2 regions of the Alkalihalobacterium sp. TH-98 genome follow, and region 1 is predicted to be linked to the other one. Evidence: riboswitches for the same ligand, from Rfam matches in the RefSeq annotation. Region 1 holds a riboswitch; the other holds the start of a gene.
The links. Region 1 has a riboswitch for preQ1 ahead of queF (preQ(1) synthase). Riboswitches for the same ligand answer to the same signal wherever they lie in the genome.
Positions count from the first base shown of each region.

Region 2: another riboswitch for preQ1. It lies ahead of queC (7-cyano-7-deazaguanine synthase QueC); the one in region 1 lies ahead of queF (preQ(1) synthase).

Region 1 covers NZ_JBYCKM010000023.1:53,848-63,991, forward strand. The annotation lists gene AC2VNP_RS09090 (LOG family protein) at 1-390, shown strand, start outside; gene desB (Delta(10) desaturase DesB) at 730-1,821, shown strand; PreQ1 riboswitch class I at 2,134-2,179, shown strand; gene queF (preQ(1) synthase) at 2,462-2,959, shown strand; gene cspD (cold-shock protein CspD) at 3,121-3,318, shown strand; gene cshA (degradosome RNA helicase CshA) at 3,533-5,053, shown strand; gene glnA (type I glutamate--ammonia ligase) at 5,451-6,809, shown strand; gene bshB2 (bacillithiol biosynthesis deacetylase BshB2) at 6,930-7,595, opposite strand; gene AC2VNP_RS09125 (YojF family protein) at 7,607-7,951, opposite strand; gene AC2VNP_RS09130 (sensor histidine kinase) at 8,204-10,144, shown strand, end outside.
Region 2 covers NZ_JBYCKM010000035.1:9,442-19,585, forward strand. The annotation lists gene AC2VNP_RS12715 (amidase family protein) at 1-638, shown strand, start outside; gene kapB (kinase-associated lipoprotein KapB) at 698-1,081, opposite strand; gene AC2VNP_RS12725 (DUF2187 family protein) at 1,325-1,522, shown strand; gene AC2VNP_RS12730 (hypothetical protein) at 1,573-2,043, opposite strand; gene AC2VNP_RS12735 (CAP domain-containing protein) at 2,196-2,831, shown strand; gene AC2VNP_RS12740 (hypothetical protein) at 2,953-3,159, shown strand; gene AC2VNP_RS12745 (S8 family peptidase) at 3,210-4,184, opposite strand; gene AC2VNP_RS12750 (helix-turn-helix domain-containing protein) at 4,361-5,242, shown strand; gene AC2VNP_RS12755 (hypothetical protein) at 5,551-5,682, opposite strand; gene AC2VNP_RS12760 (class I SAM-dependent methyltransferase) at 6,036-6,776, shown strand; gene AC2VNP_RS12765 (hypothetical protein) at 6,793-7,017, shown strand; PreQ1 riboswitch class I at 7,117-7,161, shown strand; gene queC (7-cyano-7-deazaguanine synthase QueC) at 7,214-7,876, shown strand; gene queD (6-carboxytetrahydropterin synthase QueD) at 7,877-8,323, shown strand; gene queE (7-carboxy-7-deazaguanine synthase QueE) at 8,313-9,047, shown strand; gene AC2VNP_RS12785 (ATP-binding protein) at 9,478-9,654, shown strand; gene AC2VNP_RS12790 (FAS1-like dehydratase domain-containing protein) at 9,747-10,144, shown strand, end outside.

The sequences.
Region 1 (10,144 bases):
GTTATGCCGAAAAATTTATTTAAAAGAGAAATCATTCACCCTTTAGTAACGGAGTTTCACGAAACAGAAACGATGCATGAGCGAAAAGCGTTAATGTCCGAATTAGCCGATGGTTATATTGCATTACCAGGCGGAATTGGAACATTTGAAGAGTTATTTGAAGTCATGTGCTGGGCCCAAATTGGCATCCATAAGAAACCGATCGGCGCCTTAAATGTTTTAAATTACTATGAACCAGTTAGTGAGCTGATAAAAAAAGCGGCAACGGCAGGGTTTATGCCACAAGCTAATGTAGACTTACTCATTATTGAAAAGCAACCGGAAATGCTTGTAGAAAAAATGTTTAACCAAAACAAAGGAATCCGGACAGAAGAAGACGTCGACCTGTAATTAAATAAAAAGACATGCTGACTCCATAAAGTGTGAGCCTTCTCAAAAGTAGCTAATTCATTAGCGTCGAGGGGATTACACAATAGGGAGTCAGCTTTTTTTTGAGAAATGAATAAACTTTATAATTCTTCATGGATAGAAATGCATATATTTCCAATACTAACTAATAATAATAGCTATTAGTATCAGGTAATAAAAAACTATTGATTTTCATCACTAAATACTGTTACGATAAAACTAATGAAAGTTAATTGGAACTTTTAGTGTTTAAAGGAAGATTTTAAAGAAACAATAGGAAATGTATGAAAACAATTTGAGTGAAATCGGAAGGGGAAAGAAATGAAAGAATATCAATCGTTATCTTGGTACGCTGCCCGAATAAAACCTCATCTTCCTAAAGAGGCGTTTAAGCCAGTACCATCTCGTTTATTAGGTGGATTAGCATTTTTGGTTGTGATTGTCGCAGGCTTTTTAGCTGTTGGTTTGCTTGAGTTAAACCTTTGGCTCAATCTGCTTATAGCTCTTGTATTAGGAGCTTGTTATGCTAGCCTTGGCTTTTTAGGACACGAAATTTTACATGGAACCGTGGTAAGAAAACCGTGGCTCCGTGACTTATTGGGGGCAATATCCTTTTGGCCGTTATGTACAGGGCCAAGCTTGTGGCGCAAATGGCATAATATGAATCACCATGTTCACACGCAAGACGAACATAAAGATCCAGATGCATGGATCACAGCTGAGCATTTAGAAAAAAATAAGTTAGTGCGTTTAATGTATCGTATTCCTTTATTTATTCGTGCTACATTTAGTTTATTCTCACTCGCAATGACGTTTACTGTACATTCATCAAGAATGTTTAAAGTATACATTAAAGATTTTGATCCAAGAAACCGTCCTAAAGTTTGGTTACAGTTAATCTTGCCTTGGGCATCATGGATTGGTCTTCTGTTTTGGATTGGATTTACAAATTGGATCTTTGTTTTCTTACTTCCATTATTAATAGCAAATTTCATTGTCATGTCGTATATTTCGACGAACCATCGATTGAATCCACTAGTACCTGTGAATGACCCGCTAGCCAACAGTTTATCAGTGACAGTTCCGAAGTGGGTAGATGCAATTCACTTTAATTTTTCGTATCATACAGAGCATCACTTATTTCCATCGATTAGCCCGAAATACTATCCATTAGTAAAAGAGCAAATCAAACAGCGTTGGCCTGAGCGCTACCATGAAATGCCTTTCTTACAGGCGATGATTGCATTATTTAAAACGCCGCGACTGTATTATCAGCAAAATGAATTGGTCGACCCGCGTGCAGGTAATCGATATGGGTCACTCGGACATGGGTTGGACCCGAATAATATTAGTTATCAGAATCAGGGTGAAGCATTACCGACTAGTGAAAAACCGAAGAATACAGATGTGTAAAATCAGGGAGTGATAGTCCAACTATCACTCTTTTTTCATGGGTGATAAGAAAGTATAAAATTCGGTGATGTCTAGCTCCAGGTGCCATCGGCTCGAGGTCGCTTCGGTCCATCAAATGTGTCTAAAGAGCAAGACACTTATTGCTGGCCCTCCAGCGCTTGTCGCCAATAAGCAGGCACCTTACGCTTTTCTTATTTTCTCGCATTTTTTGAAATGATGTAAGTATTTCTAAATGTACTTTTTTCGTTGACATTGGTTATTGATCTCCCTATAATTAGTTTCGTTATAAAAGAATAATAAAACTGTGAAAACGCAGGAGAGGTTCTAGCACAAACCCTCTATAAAAAACTAAGGGAATCCATACGTATCCTTCCTTAGGGTGCGTTTTTTGTTTTTTAGTGACAAAATTAACGATGTTGCTCGAGAAAAAGGCTTAGCATCTCTTCAAAAAGGATCTGCGAACTAAATATTGTCCAATTTCGGTTATTTATTGTCCGATTTTTAATTTTATTGTCGGAAGTGAAGCATTTATTGTCCAGATTTTGATTTTATTGTCCGAATTCACCATTTTATTTGCCAAAATGTGAATAGAACAACGACATCAAATATAAGCTCGAAAACGAGAAAGGTGGAAAACATAATGGTAGGCCGCAAAGATGAAGACTTACAGGATGTTACATTATTAGGGAACCAAAATACAAAATACAATTATGAGTATGACCCAAGCGTATTAGAGACGTTTGATAATCAACATCCGGGAAGAGATTATTTTGTGAAATTTAACTGTCCGGAGTTTACAACGCTATGCCCAAAAACAGGACAACCGGATTTTGCTACGATTTACATTAGTTATATCCCTGATGTTAAAATGGTGGAGAGTAAATCGCTAAAATTGTATTTATTTAGTTTCCGTAATCACGGTGATTTCCATGAAGATAGTGTCAATACGATTATGAATGATTTAATCGATTTGATGAATCCGAGATATATTGAAGTGTGGGGGAAATTCACGCCACGTGGAGGCATCTCCATTGACCCTTACTGCAACTATGGAAGACCAGGAACTAAATATGAAGAAATGGCAAACTTCCGCCTAATGAACCACGATTTGTACCCTGAAACGATTACAAACCGATAATGTTCATTTGCTTTTTAGGATAAAAAGTAATATAGTTACAATAGTGTTAATTAGTCAGGAATTGATTTTACTGCGGCCTCTTTATTCAGTTAGAGTTGTACCGGGTCATCTTCAGTTTGCTACTGTTAACAAAGTTTGTTTTTTTAAGGAGGCCATATAACATGGTAGGAAAAGTAAAATGGTTTAATGCAGAAAAAGGTTTTGGATTTATCGAGCGTGAAGGTGGAGACGACGTATTCGTACACTTCAGTGCCATTCAAAGTGAAGGCTTCAAGAGTTTAGAAGAAGGCCAAGACGTTGAATTTGAAATCGTTGAAGGAAACCGTGGTCCACAAGCTGCTAACGTAACTCGTCTATAATCGATTGATATCATATACGTTAAGATAATGGCCATATTCCATATGACTGGAATATGGTTTTCTTGTTTCCATTCCTACTACCAAAAATTGGCCCCTATGTAGATTATTTACGAAGTAATTTGATTAACTCCATGAATTCAGTATGATAAATCTCTGAGAAAAAGCAAACGCTATTAATATAAATTAATTTAGATACAAAGGAGATTAAGATCCATTGACAACTTTTTATGACTTTGGAATACACCAACAAATTGTTAAAGCAATTACAGACATGGGATTTGAAGAGGCAACGCCAATTCAAGAACAAACGATTCCTACAGCACTTTCTGGGAAAGACGTTATCGGACAAGCACAAACAGGAACAGGGAAAACAGCCGCTTTTGGAATTCCGTTAATTGAGAAGATGGATGTAGATGCAGGGACAATTCAAGGTCTTGTATTAGCACCTACTCGTGAGTTAGCGGTTCAAGTTGCTGAAGAACTAAATAAAATCGGGAACCTTCGCGGCGTCAAAGCTTTACCGATTTACGGTGGACAAGATATTGTCCGTCAAATTAAAGCATTAAAGCGTAAACCTCAAATCATTGTAGCAACACCTGGTCGTTTTATGGACCATATGCGTCGTAAAACCGTTCGTATGGATAACATTCAAATGGTTGTTCTAGACGAAGCAGATGAAATGCTGAACATGGGGTTCATTGAGGACATTGAAACAATTTTAGCGGAAGTTCCTGATGAGCGTCAAACGCTATTGTTCTCTGCAACAATGCCAAAGCAAATTCGTCGTCTTGCAGAAAAATTTATGAAACCAGACGCTGAAGCAATTGTTGTGAAATCAGTTGAAATCACAACAGCCAACGTGGAACAAGAATATATGGAAGTACCTGAATCAAAAAAATTCGATGTACTATGTCGTATGTTAGATATTCACTCACCAACACTAGCAATCGTATTTGGTCGTACGAAGCGTCGTGTTGATGAAGTGTCTGAAGCGTTAAATAAACGAGGTTACGGAGCAGAAGGGTTGCATGGTGACATCAACCAGAACCAACGTGACCGAGTGATTAAGAAATTTAAAGAAGGTACAGTTGAAGTTCTTGTTGCGACAGATGTTGCTGCTCGTGGTTTGGATATTTCAGGTGTGACGCATGTTTATAACTTTGATATTCCGCAAGACCCTGAAAGCTATGTTCACCGTATTGGACGTACAGGTCGTGCAGGAAATAAAGGGCTAGCGTTAACTTTAGTTACACCAAGAGAACTTCCACATTTAAAAACAATTGAAAAAACGTCGAATCGTAAAATTACGCGCAAGCCAGTACCGACTTTAGCTGAGGCAATGGAAGGTCAACTCCGTATGACGGTTGAAAGCCTAATGAAGATGGTAGAAGAAAATGACTTCCAATCGTACCGCATGTCTGCTGAACAGCTGCTTGACGAGACGGATTCGGTTACGTTACTTTCAGCTGCTTTAAAAATGTTAACGAAGGAGCCAAATGATGTTCCAATTAAGTTAACAGAAGAAGCACCGTTACGCATCAAAGGCTTTAAATCTGGCGGTGGCCGAGGCAAAGGTAAAGGCGGTGGCGGCGGCGGTAGTTATGGCCGTGGAAATAAAGACCGTGATCGTAATCGTGGTGGCGATCGTGACCGTAAAGGTGGATCACGAGGAGGCAATTCTAAAAACAGCAACAAAGTAAGAGTTGCTGCGTCACGTAAAAAGAAAAAAGACTAATGAAATAACATATGGAAAGGGGACGAATAATAAATCGTTCCCTTTTTATTTTTGTGGAATTGTTTACACCTATGTTCTAAGTTTTATTGATCAAACATTAAGATAGGACAAAAACGCTCAAATTTGAACTGCACTCCAATTGTTAGACGCAACAAACAATTGGGGTGCAGTTTTTTTGTTGAGCTAATGCTTAGTAAGGGCGACCTAACAAACGTGATATATAGGAAAAAAGGGAGTGGAAGGATGTCCTAATGTTTTTGTACTCAGGCCATTTTAAATAAATAAAAATCACTGTGTCAGATTACCTGACAAAATCATTGAAGTAATTTTTAGATAATTTAAAATAAGAGTTAACAAGAGATGTTAATAAAGATTACATGAAAGGGAAGTGTTAATTATGAGTACAGTTTCTTCTACAAAAGAGTTAACTTTAGAGGCGATTAAAGAGATTATTAAGGAAAAGCATGTGGAGCTTCTGCATATGCAATTCGTTGACATTGAAGGTACATTAAAACATGTAACGATTACAGCAGAACAAATCGATGCAGCGGCTGAAGGGAAAATTATGTTTGATGGATCGTCGATTACTGGTTTTTCTCCAATTAATAAATCGGACTTATATTTACTGCCTGACTTAAATACATTTTGTGTCCTTCCTTGGTCTGTAGAAGAAGGGTACTCAGAAGCTCGCTTTCTTTGCGGGGTAAAAAATCCGGACGGTACTGACTTTGAAGGAGATCCGCGCCATGTACTAAAAAGAACGGTAGAAAAAGCAAATGAACAAGGTTATGGGATTAGTGTTGGTCCAGAATTAGAGTTCTTCTTATTTGAAACGGATGAAAAAGGCCGTCCTACATTAAATACACAAGACGTTGGTGGATACTTTGAACCGTCTCCGCATGACTATGGTGAGAAAGTTCGTCTAGCAATCTATCGTACGTTAAAAGAGATGGGCTTTACGATTGAAGCGTCCCACCATGAAGTGGCTGAAGGTCAGCATGAAATTAACTTTAAGTATGCCGATGCACTTGGTGCAGCAGACAATGCAACAACGTATAAATGGGTAGTAAAAACAGTGGCGAGACAATTTGGACTTCACGCTTCGTTTATGCCAAAGCCGATTGCAGGGGCGAATGGAAGCGGAATGCATACGAACATTTCATTGTTTGATCTTGAAAAGCAAGAAAATGCGTTTTACGATCCAAGTGACAGCCGAGAGCTTTCTGAGAAAGCGTATCAATTTATCGGTGGGTTAATTGATAACATTGATAACTTCGTAGCGGTGATTAACCCGCTAGTTAACTCTTATAAGAGGTTGGTACCTGGTTATGAAGCACCATGCTATGTTGCCTGGTCAGCATCGAACCGCTCAGCGTTAATCCGTATTCCAGCAACACGCGGTGCAGGAACTCGTGTAGAAATTCGCTGCCCAGATCCATCAGCTAACCCTTACTTAGCCTTTGCGATTATTGCGTCAGCGGGTCTAGATGGTGTAAATCGTAAGCTAGAGGCACCTGCTGAAGTAGTGGATGACATTTTCAGTATGTCACCAGCCGAGTTAAAAGAAAGAGGCATTCGCAACTTGCCAACGAGCTTAGAAGCGGCAGTAGACTCGCTAGAAGAGGGGAAGATTGGACGCGAAACATTAGGGGATCACGTATTTGGAGAGTTTGTAGATTTAAAACGTGCAGAATATGACAGCTTCAGAACAGCAGTTCATGGCTGGGAAATTGACAATTACCAAACAAAATTCTAAGGATAGAATTAGAAACACCGCATAGCAGTGACGCTATGCGGTGTTTCACGTGAAACGTTTTTTTGTCAGTTTTGGCAAAAAGTAGCGAAAATATGTCGATGCTTTTTGTTAACCATTCATTTAGTCATCAAAAGAATAAAGCCAAAACCGTTCATATTTGAGTCGGTCCATCGCTTCATCATTACCTTCTTGAAGCGCAATCTCTGTTTGTCTAACCACTTCTTGAGTTTGTGTTTTATGTGCTTTTAAGGCATCTAGCTTTTCTTGATGAAAACGACTAATTTCGTTTATAACTTGTGGTTCACCTAAATCATCGATGCAGTCTCTTGAAAAGGCTAGTGCATGTACCGGTGGGCGCTTCTCCTTTGGTATTGAAGCGACAGCCTTTATCACGACAGCACCACATGCGTCGTGGTCAGGGTGCACGGCATATCCTGGATAAAATGTAATGACGAGCGTCGGCTTGCAATCTTCTATTAATGTCCTCATTCGCTCGGCTAATTTATTTTCATCTTCAAACTCAATCGTCTTATCTCGCAACCCAAGAAAGATTAAATCATCAATTTTTAAAATCTTTGCAGCGGCTTCAAGCTCCTGCTTACGAAGTTGGGGTAAAGTTTCACGGTTGGCAATTGGTGGGTTCCCCATGTTTCGCCCCATTTCTCCTAATGTCATACATGCGTATGTAACTTTCCACCCGTTTTCTTTATAGTTCAACATCGTTCCTGCGACACCGAATGACTCATCATCAGGGTGCGGCAAGATCACTAGTAAATGATTTTCCATAAGAGCCTCCTTTATTTAAATGGTTGAGGACTTAATTGAAGTGATACGGCTAAACGTCCTTTATCATCTAAGCCGGCTAATAGTAATTGGTCTCCGTTCATTTCGCAATGCGTAAGCCCTTCTGCATAGACCCAGCCTAGGTCTATTTTAAGTCCTACTCGGTGGGGACCGTTACCTGTGATTTTTCCGTGTTCGTAAGACACTTTACCGTTTCGAATAAAAACGCCTGATGTAAAAGGGGTTCCATTCCGGTAAGCGGTATAGGCCCCGTTTGTTGTTTCGAGATGAAGGTATACATCTTGATTGGCCATTTTATCTATCATTTGTTGAACGAACGCTTTATTAATCGCTTCCACTTTGCTATTCCTCCTTTACACAATTCGTTTGTAAAGTTTGTATTATTTGTTCGTAAGTAATGGGGGAAATGTAACTGTCCATTATTTCACTTAACCTTATCATACTAAATAGTAAAAGGGTTCGCACGTAGTAAGCAAGTTTGAAGCTCTTATTTTACTATTTTAGCCAATAAACTATTCATACTGTTATGAAAATTTTATAATAAGTGAAGGTGATATGCGTATTTAAAATGAAAAACTAGAGGTAGTTTGATGAAAAATAAAATTCCCCTTTATATCATTCCTATACTAACCGTCATTGTTGCAGCTTTTTTCTTATTTTTCTATGAAAAAAGTGAAAAAGTTTATTCTGCAGTTGACGGGAAACTAGACTTATCAGCTACTTCCATTAAAGAACTGGGCCCTACATCGTTAACGGGAGAATGGTACTTTTATTGGAACGAGTGGTTAGACCCAAAACATATACCGACTGATTCGGGGATGCTGATTGACATGCCGGCCAAATGGAATGGTCAGGTGTGGCGAGGGGAGCAGGTGCCAGGAGAAGGTTATGCAACCTATCAGTTGAAAGTCGTATTATCTGAAGATGACCTAAATACGATGTTGGGACTTTATTTACCGAATGCTTTTACATCCTATAAAGTGTGGATCGATGGTGAAGAGCTTGGCGGAGCAGGGGTACCTGGTACCACTCGGGAAGCTACGACACCGGCCTATCAACCTCAAGTTATTTACTTTAAGCCAAATTCTCAAGAAATTGATCTCGTTTTTCATGTTGCTAACTTTCATCATTCGAAAGGTGGATTATGGCGCATCATTCGAATAGGGGAAGACAAAGTGATTACAAGCCTGCGAGAAAAACAGCTAGCATTTGAAATGTTCCTCATTGGCAGCCTGCTTGTTATGGGTCTCTATCATTTAGGGTTGTTTATGTTAAGACGAAAAGAGAAATCAACGCTATTTTTTGGCTTATTTTGTCTCGTCATTGGCATACGGGCGATGATGGTAGGTGAAGTTTTTTTCAATCAAGTGTTACCAGACTTCCCATGGGAGTGGTTAAAGAAAGTCGAATATATTTGTTTTTATATCGCAGTGCCGCTTTTTGTTTCATTTGCTAGACAGTTGTATCCCAATGAAGTTCATAAGAATATGACGCGTACGCTATGGGGGATTGCCAGCTTGTTCGTTTTCGTAATCCTTTTTACACCAGCGCGAGTTTTTACCCTTACATTAACTGCCTATCAAATCATCACCATTGTCGCTATCTTGTTAGTGGTGGTGGCAGGTATTAAGGCATTAAAAAATCAACGGGATATGATTAGACTTAACCTTGGAGTAGGGGTTATTTATGTCATAACGGTTATTAATGATTTCTTATTTTACAATCAGTTGATTACAACGAGAGAATTATCACCATTTGGACTGTTTATCTTTTTGTTTGGACAATCCTTTCAGTTATCTACCCAATTTTCACGCGCGTTTTCAAAAGTGGAGGAAATGTCACAAGAGCTGCAAGAATTGAATGAAAACCTTGAAAAGAAAGTAGAGGAACGAACGGTTGGGCTAGAAAAATCTCAAAAAGAGACGGTAGAAGCACTAATTGAAATGTCGGTACTTGAAGAGAGAAACCGAATTGCGCATGAACTTCATGATATTATCGGTCATTCGTTAACTACTGTCATTGTTCAACTTGAGGCAGGAAAGCGTCTGTCCAAGGCAAAGCCAGACCAAGTCTATGAAAAAATGGAACTTTCACAGGAATTGTTGCGTAAAGGGTTAGATCGAATCCGAGAGTCTGTAAAAGTGCTTGGTGAAGTGCAAGAATCGATTGAAATAGAAGAGGCATTAAAAGGGTTAGTCGATGATACAGTGAAAGCAACAGGTGTGTTGATTACAAGTTCAATAGAAGAGTTGCCAAAGTTGAATCACGCACAAAAGAAAGTGATTTATCATGCGCTACAAGAAGGAATAACCAACGGAATCCGCCACGGGAAGAGTACGCACTTTCATTTTACATTGCAAGTGAAGAATAAGCTTCTAGAATTTAAATTAATCGATAACGGTGTCGGCGAGGAAAAGATAGAATATGGGTTTGGTTTGAATGCCATGAAAAATCGAATTCAGATGCTGAATGGCAAATTGACGGTAAAAACAGAAAAAGGCAGCGGCTGCGAGTTGATCATAACTTTGCCT
Region 2 (10,144 bases), on a different contig from region 1:
AGATGGGGCATTTTGTTGAAGAACAGGGGGCTCCAGTTGATGGTAAGAAAATTGCAACTGGCTATTTAACGATGTATTTTGGCGAAGTGGCTGCAACTCTTTCGTCATTAGAAGACGTTTTAGGACGCAAAGCTAAAAGTAGTGACGTAGAACCCCAGACCTGGTTATTAGGTTTACTCGGTCGAGCAACGACTGCAGAAGAGTTCGTGTTAAGCTTAAGAGAATGGGATAAGGCTGCATTTGCAATGGAAGCGTTCCATGAAACGTATGATTTATACGTGACTCCAACAACTGCATTTCCGCCTGCAAAAATTGGTGAACTTGAACCAAAACCGATGGAAAAGTTATTAATTAATGCCATTGGCTCGATTGGCTTAGGTGGTTTGATAAAGAAGACAGGTATGGTCGATCAGATTGCTGAGCAAAGCTTAATGCGGACGCCTTTTACTCAACTTGCCAATCTAACGGGCCAACCTGCGATGACAGTACCATTGCATATGACGAAGGACGGGTTACCATGTGGAGTTCAATTTATAGCAGCAAGAGGAAAAGAAGACCTTCTATATCAATTAGCAGGAGAATTGGAACAAACCGATATGTGGATCAATGTTGGACAGTTGATGAAAGAAAAAAGCTAATTGGACAGACTGAACGTGGTTTGTCAGTTGATCCAAATAGCTTTATGAAGATATAGATCTTATTTAAAATAATCTTTTTTTAATGAATCGAGCATTTCCATCGATTTCTTGGCCCAGTCACTACCATCTTCTTCAAGCTTTGTATATTGCTTTTTTAAAGCTTCCTTTAGGGAATCTTCGTAAGCAGGAATTTCACCATCATAAGGTTTGACATACACCGCAGGAATATTCGTTTGCTCTCGGTGGGCTAATGCTCTGCGTTCGTGAAACAAGGTAACATCTGTTTCTTTTGGATTATGTAAGTCACCTTGATCAGGATGCTTAAGAACGGCTAAGACTCTTACAACGTACTGTGAGGGTCTGATGTTCGTAATTTCTCCGATGTATTTGCCTGTTTTATAAATACCTGTGACCTTTTGGCCCATTTCTAATTGATTTTCCATACACAAACACCTTTTCTTTCTTTTTTACTAATGATATCATATCTAAGGGCTTTGTTCGAAGAATACATAACAGACCTAAATCTCATAATACCCTTAGTATGAACGAGCTGTTACTAAAGGATAATGTTATATTTTAACAAAAGTGATAGTAGATGTACTTTAATCTATCGCTTTTTTATTCATCGTGTGGGCAGAATGTTTACAAATAAAGGGGAAATACTTTAAAAAAAGGGGGAAATTAAAATGACAGAGGAACAACAAGAACCACATGTTAATATTGGTGATATCATCCAAATTAATAAGGGGACAGAAAAGGGTGAGCAAGCAAAAGTAATTGCTGTTTATACGAATTCGGTAGCCGTTGAGTTAAACAGAAAAGAAAAGAATGGAAACTTGGCTCGAACAGTAATTAATCATAGTAAATATGAAGTGAAATCATAATTCAACGATTAAAGCAGCAACGTACAATGGCGTTGCTGCTTTTTTGCATTTTATAATCGCTTAAACCCTTCTTCATCTAAATACGCAGTTGCCTCACCATAAGAATTGAAGGTCCCATCTAAGTTTAAACCGGCATACACATTCCACAAATCATCTTCTAATATAAGGGTCAATGTCTGTTTATCACGATTGATCCATGTTTCTTCGGGAGCATCAACAGATAATTCCTCTTCCATATTTGGTTCACTACTAAGGATAGTGATGGATTGCTCAAGAATATCCTTCAATTCATCAGATGTGAAATCACGAATATTGACCATTCCTTTTTGATCGGTAGAGTAGCCTTTCACTTTTCCAATATATACAAATCCATTCCCATTAGGATGAAGATGGTAGACAACATTTTTCTTGTCGCTCTTGCTTTCCTCGTACTGAAAGTTCACTCGTCCAAGTGAAACATCTTTTCTTCTTAATTCATCAAATGACTCAATAATAGCTAATTTTTCTTCAAAGGTTAACATAGTGCCTCCAAATTTTATATGTAGTTTATCCATTATAGCATATCCATTTCCTTATTATAAAAAAACAGGAAGAAGCCACAAATGATGTATGGTTTCTAACAAAAAAGAGAAACTTAATTTTGAAAAATACTTATATGGAGGTACCACTACTTATGAAACGATTACAGTTTGTTCTCGTTGCAGTTGTACTTATGGCTTCACTTTTTTCTGTACAACCTTCCGCGGACGCACAAATTAAAATGTTTAAAGAACCCCCGTTCTCGCACTACAAAGTTTCACGCGGTGATACATTCTGGTTTATCGCCCAGCGTTATGGGTTAGATTACCGTGAATTAATGAGACTTAATCCTGATGTAGAGCCAAGAAATATGCACGTCGGTGAAGTTATTCGTTTAAAACCTGACGCGGCTCATCATAGTGCATTCGAAGATCAAGTGGCAGCGCTCGTTAATCAGGAAAGACAAAAAAATGGCTTAAGACCACTTCAGCACCGAGCGGATGTAAAACATGTTGCCCACAAAAAAGCGGAAGACTTAATTAACTCGAATTACTTTGCACATAACAGTCCGAACTACGGTTCACCTTTTGATATGTTAAGAACATTTGGAGTCAGCTATCGTTCAGCTGGAGAAAATATCGCAAAAGGACAAAGAACACCACAAGAAGTAATGAATGCATGGATGAATTCACCAGGTCACCGTCAAAATATCCTTAACCCTAACTTTGACACAATTGGGGTAGGTTTCTATCACGGTGCATGGGTGCAAATGTTTATTCAAGCAAGATAATATAATGGATGAGAGGCTAATCCTAACATAGATTAGTCTCTATTTACTTTTAAAAAAAGTCGGAAATTTCCTATTTTTTCAAAACTGTGTTACGCTTAGATTACTTTGAAAGGGTGATGTAATGAAAAGTTATACGAATCAATTACTTGAAATGGTCAAGGAATCGAAGAGGGCAATTTCTTACGAAGGGGCTGCTAAGAAGTTAAAAGCGAGTAACCCGCAACTCAAAGATACAAGTAATAACACACTCGTCACAAAGAAGATATTAGAGATGTTAGTAGAACGAGGACAACTTAAGAAAAATAAAACCGGTAATTTTAAATTCTAAAATACAAATAATAATACAAAAGACAACCACTCCTGTGGTTGTCTTTTGTATTAGGCGGTTTGATGATCCGAACTGAATAAGTTATTTAACGATTGAGTGGCGGAATATAGTGAAAGTAAACCATTGCCTTCAGCGCATTTACTAAATCCTAGTGGAACCGTACGCCGAATTAATTGTGCATAAATTTCTGGTTCTGTTAGCTTTCGCCCAAATTCTCTTTCGCAAATATTAATTAAAAGGGCGATCGCACCTGTAACGTGAGGAGTAGCCATGGAGGTACCGGATAATCGAGCATAGTTACTATCATGATATGTTGAAAGGATGTTAATGCCTGGTGCGACTAAGTCAATTTCATCGTTTGTATTCGTAAAGGAAGCTAAATTACGGTTGAAATCGACGGCACCAACTTGAACAACCTCAGGATAGTAACCTGGGTAAGCTCGCTGGAGTGTATCTTCTTTTCCATCACCGTCATTTCCAGCAGCACATACAACCATAATGTCATGGCGAACTGCTTCTTTTATCGCTTCGTGGAGCAATGGAATATCGTGAGGTCCGCCTAGTGACATTGAAATGACTCGAACTTTTTCACCGTTGCTCCCCTCCCAATGAATGGCGTAATGAATGGCGTTAATGATCCAATCGTATTTTCCACCACCAGTACCTGAAAGAACTTTCAATATTAAGAGGTCAGCTTTAGGCGCAACTCCTACGACGCCTCCATTATTTAAAGAGGCAGCTATTGTTCCTGCCACATGTGTGCCGTGTCCGTTGTTATCTGCAAAGTTTTCTGGATCACCGCGAAAATCGGTTGTGAAATTAAATCCATCAATAATTCGATCTTGTAAATCAGGATGGTTCATTTGACAGCCAGTATCTAATACCGCAATAACAATGTGATCTCCTTGTTCCGTATCCCATATTTGCGGGGCTTCAACCATGATAACTCCCTTTGGAACTTTTTCTTCTGCATATGCAGAAACTTCTTCTACTTGATATGGAATTAAACGAACTTCAGAACTCATAGAACTCCTCCTTTTCATGTCAATTGGTGATTGAACGTATAAGGAAACAAATTTTAGCATTTGGTAGTTAATAGTTTGGATAACATTTTTACACTTAAATAAACAAAATTACCATTGGCTGATTGTTTATCCTTTGTATCGTTAGTAAAATGAAAATAAAGCTGTTGGTGGTGAATATGGAAACGATACAAGTTGGAAAGGCCATTAGAGAGTTAAGGAATTATTTGCGCCTGTCTCAAAAAGAATTAGCCGAAGGAATTTGTACTCAATCTCTGATCAGTCAAATTGAATGTGGGGATGTTTCGCCGTCTGCAGATGTGCTTTATAAGATAGCTAACCGATTTGGAGTGGATATTAATTATTTTTTTGATATAACGGATTGTCCACGATTAGATTATGTGCAAGAAGTGTTCTTCCAAATCCGCCAAGAAATTAGAAAGCGTAATTACAGAACAGTTTCGCAGATGATTGAGCGTGAGATGCCCAACCCTTTATTTCAAACGAAGGTAAATCAACAATTTATGCTATGGCATCAAGCGATTTGTTTATTTTATATTCACGGGGATGCTAATCAGTCTCTTGAGATGCTAAAAGGAGCTGTTGAACATACCGATACAACATCTAAGAATTTTTCGGAGAGGCAAATTGAGATCTTAACGAGCATCGCGATTATCTACAGTGAAATTAGTGATTTTAAGAATTCCATCTCGCATTATGAAATGGCACTGTTTCATCTAAAAAAGCGACCGGTTGTCCAAGATAAAAGTATAAAAATAAGAATTTTATACAATTATGCGAAGACGCTAACAACAAACCGTGACTATCAACGTTCCTTAGATCAAGTCAACCGAGGAATTAAGTTATGCATCGAACACGAAATCATGTGTCTATTCGGTGAGTTACACTTTCAAAAGGGAAAGAATTTGATTGGCTTAGATCATATACAAAAAGGAATACAGTACTTAGAGAAAGCCAAAATGATATTTGAATTAGAAGGAAACGAACCATTTGCAACGATTGTCAGAAATGAAATTATCACTTATACGAATGTTGGATGAACAGCAAACCACCCCACAACGATCATTTTTTTATTTTCTCAATTAGAAGAATGACTAGGTTTACAAGAGTTAATAAAAATACACCGGTTGCTAAGAATACCGTCATTGCATCCACTGTTATCACCCCTTTCTACGGGGGGATTATTGGCTGTTCATCATGGGATTGTAGACGACATCTTTCATACCTTTTAAGAACTCCCTTTTTATAGTATAGGTTGACTTCTCAAAATAATTTATCTACTAGTCTTTGTTTGATATTCCTCGTTAGTTAGTAAGGCGGTCGAAGTCAACCATAGACCCTTGGTGCTTTAGTGACGATGAGGTAAATCCTCTTGAACTTTAATTGGAGTAGAATCTAGTTCTGCACCTGTGTAATTAAAGCCAGTTAATCCGACTAGAATTGCTAAGCTCGCAATGCAATGAAGTAAGAACTTTTTCACTTTCCATTCCTCCTTTATAAATAGGTGTATTCTATTCTATGTTCAATATATCGTATTTCAGAATTTTCTGTATTTTAATTCTCCTAGGCTTATCCCGTGGTTATGTATCTTTTACGAGAGTTAGCTCTTCGAAATGAAATGAGATATAAATATATTGATTTTTTTTGACGAATTCCTACAATCTTTCTTTTATAGTTGAAAAAACTCTTATGTAAATTTAGTATTGAACGTTTTTATTCGTAAAAATATTAAAAATTGAATGTTTTGTAATACTTCTGTTTCAAACTCTGAGTTCACAAATACATATTAACAATAATAAAATCTAACACAATCAGAAAACGAGGAGGATAAACATGGATGAGAAAGAGCGTGTCATTCGTCAATTTAATGAAACATCAGATGGATATTTAACAAGTAATGTTCATGCAAAAGGAAAAGATTTAAAATGGATCGGAGAAGTTGTGAGCAGAAGGAAACGTGAAATAGCGTTAGATGTTGCAACAGGTGCAGGTCATACGGCACTTTTACTAAGTAAACTAGTTGGTGAAGTTGTAGCTGTTGATTTGACGCCAAATATGCTCAAATTAGCTGAAAGACAAGCAAAGAAAAATGGGTGCGACAATATTTCGTTTGCAATAGGCGATGTTGAAAAGCTGCCTTTTGATAATGATGACTTTGATATTGTAACGTGTCGTATTGCGGCTCATCATTTTCCGAATTTAAAACAAGCAATAAAAGAAATGCATCGAGTTTTAGCCAATGAGGGAGCTCTTATCATTGTCGATAATTATATACCCGAGAACAGCGAGAGGCAAAACAGGATCAATACAATTGAAAAGTTACGAGATCCTTCTCACCATGAATGTATTTCTTTAAAGAAGTGGGAAAAACTTTTTCACGATGTTGGGTTTACAGATGTAGACTGTTATAATACGTGGACTTCATCTATGGACGTCAATGAGTGGATTGACCGTGCCAAACCATCGGAAAAAAATCGGGAGAAAATTTATGAACTGATTGACAATGACAACTTAACTTGGATAAACAGGCAACAAGTTCATCTACAAAAAGTGATGTGGGTATGTACAAAGTAGTTTAGAAGGGGGTGTAATGATGGTTACTAAAACGGTGCTAGTAGCTCTCTTAACTTTCTTTTTGGTAAGTGGTTTTTTTATTGGAATAGGATATTTGTTTGAAATTCAATCTTTGATGTTTAGTTTTTACGAGGAGACACCAACTGGATTTACGGCAGGAGGTTCCGTATTGTCGTTTATCATAGGTCTCATATGCAGTTTCCTCGTCGGTAACTTCTATCAGAATAAAATGAGTCATTAAGGTTGTATTCTGCTGAAGAAAGAGTATAATAGTAATGTTGTAATTTCTATGATAATATAATAAAAATAGTTCAATAGAAATTCCGGACGTCTTGGATGGTCGGTAGAGGTTCTAGCTCAACCCTCTATAAAAAACTAAGAAGAACAGGACTTCTTAGAGGTGCTGTTTTTTCGTTTGTAAAGGAGTTTTAACATTGATGAAAAATGAAAAAGCAATCGTTGTGTTTAGTGGTGGTCAAGATAGTACCACTTGTTTATTTTGGGCATTAAAACAATTCAAAGAAGTAGAAACTGTAACTTTTGATTATAATCAGCGCCATGATGATGAAATAGAATGCGCCAAGGCGATTTCAGAAGAATTAGGTGTAAAACATCATGTCCTTGATATGTCATTATTAAATCAATTAGCACCGAGTGCATTAACTCGGGATGATATAGAAGTAAAAGCAGGAGAAAATGGTGATCTCCCGTCTACTTTTGTTCCAGGCAGGAACTTAATCTTTTTATCGTTTGCTGGGATCTTAGCTAGTCAAGTTAACGCAAAACATATTATAACTGGCGTTTGTGAAACCGATTTTAGTGGATATCCTGACTGTCGTGATGCTTTTGTTAAGTCACTGAATGTTTCGCTTAACTTATCGATGGACCAACAATTTGTCATTCACACTCCGTTGATGTGGCTTAATAAAGCCGAAACATGGAAACTTGCTGATGATCTAGGTGCACTAGAGTTTGTTCGAACGAAAACGTTAACGTGTTATAACGGGATCATTGGTGATGGTTGCGGCGAATGTCCTGCATGTGAGTTACGATTGAAGGGGTATGAGGAGTTTTTGCAGATGAGAGAGGAGCGACCTTAGATGATACAACAGTTTTATCCGCAAGTCCCACACGATTACCGTTATGAATTAAATAAAGATTTCAATTTCTCGGCAGCTCATTTTATTCCTCATGATGAAGCTGGTAAGTGTAAAAACGTTCACGGACATACGTATTTTGTGAATGTTACAGTAGCTGGTGATACGTTAAATGACAGTGGTTTTCTCGTGAACTTTCAATTGATCAAAAAATTAGTCCACGGTCGTTATGACCACACAGTTCTTAATGACTTCACCGAAGACTTTAACGATCAACAGTCGGAGCATTTTCCGACAACTGAAGTTGTAGCACGGACGATTTGGGAGAACATTCAAAGCTACCTGGATCAATTGTCGAATAAACCGAAATGTATTCAAGTCGTTGTTCGAGAAACTCCGACGAGCTATGTTGTGTATCGACCGAAAAAAGGTGATTTTGATGAGCAATAAAATTCCTGTAATTGAAATCTTTGGACCTACAATTCAAGGTGAAGGTATGGTTGTCGGCCGTAAAACGATGTTTGTTCGAACAGCAGGGTGTGATTACCGGTGTTCATGGTGTGATTCTGCTTTTACTTGGGATGGGTCGGCAAAAGACCAAATTCAACAAATGAGCGCAGATCAAATATACGCTGAACTGAAAAATATCGGTGGTGAACGATTTGATCATGTCACGATTTCAGGTGGAAATCCCGCTTTATATGCTTCTATTGATCAATTAATAGATATTCTTCAAAGAAACCACATCCAAATTGGGTTAGAAACACAAGGAAGTAAATGGCAAGATTGGTTTACGAAGGTTGACGACTTAACGATATCACCGAAACCGCCAAGTTCAGGAATGGAAACGAACTTTGAAGTTCTTGATGAGATCATTGATCGGTTAAAGAAAAGTCATAGACTGGAAGATTACGTGAGTTTAAAAGTAGTCGTATTTAATGATGACGATCTTAACTATGCAAAAAACGTCCATTTACGATATAAGGAGATTCCATTCTTTCTACAAGTCGGGAATGAAGACTTACAAGATATCGAACCAATCGAACTAATGAAAAAGCTTATTGAAAGTTACGAGCAATTAATCGAAAAAGTGATTGCTTCCAAAGAGTTGAACAAAGTAAAAGTGTTACCGCAGCTCCATACCTTATTATGGGGGAATAAACGTGGGGTTTAATGATAACGCATGAGAGTATCCATATACTCTTGTGCGTTTATTTTTGTGTGTACACAGGACCTGTAATTCATTTCTATTTGATTGAAGTTCTTAGTAGTTCACACTTTCGCAAATAAAAGGTCCGTATCCGACAATATAATCACAAAACGGCTAATAAATGTACATATCGGACAATAAGTTATCGAAATCCGACAATAAAATAGTGGAAAGTTCATTTCCCAAGAACTGTTGTTTTTTATGAGGCAGTCCTACTAATACTAACTTAGCGGGCTGTCTTGCAAGGCAGAAGTTGTCTCCCTCACATTGAGAAAAGTCTGAAACGAGTAGCAATATGTTACTTGTTTTTAAAATATGAAAAAGACAAAAGGAGAATACAATGGTAAAAGAGAAATATTAAGTACTAGTATTGCCTTAAAGTAGGCATGACTGAATAGAAGTTCAGTCGAATTGTAACACCTTATTACACTACGAAGAAAAAGGGACCGGTCTTGGAACGATGGTTGTTTTTAGTATTATAAAAGTAATGCAGGATGAAATATCAGTAAACAGTAAGGTCGGTGAAGGAACATGTTTCACTTTGGTGTTTCCTATTGTAAGTAATGAATGAGACTCTGTGTTTGATTAAATATCTGAATCTTTTAAAAATAAACAAAAGGAAATAAAAATGGAAAGTCACATACTTTAGTAAGGGGGCCCTAAATGGACAAAGAAGATTTGAACTTACCACGGTTATTAAAAGAATTTGACTTTGAAGTGGAACGAGGGAAGATTGCTGAATTTGCCATTGCAACAGGCGCACAAGATTTCGATGTATTTATGAGTAAGGAAGCTGCTATTAAAGCTGGATATCCAGATGTACCTGTTCCATTAACCTTTGGAACTGTACCGGAGATGTGGAAGGGGCTAGATTTTGAAGATATCATTGCTGATTTAGACCTCACGTTAACTCGTGTTTTACATGGCAGCCAGTCATATACGTATCATAAACCGATATTTGCAGGAGACCATTTATTTGGAAAAACCTTTCTAGTTGGTGAGAAACAACGAAAAGGTCTCTCCATCTACTCATTTGAAACCGTTTTCTTTAATGACAAAGA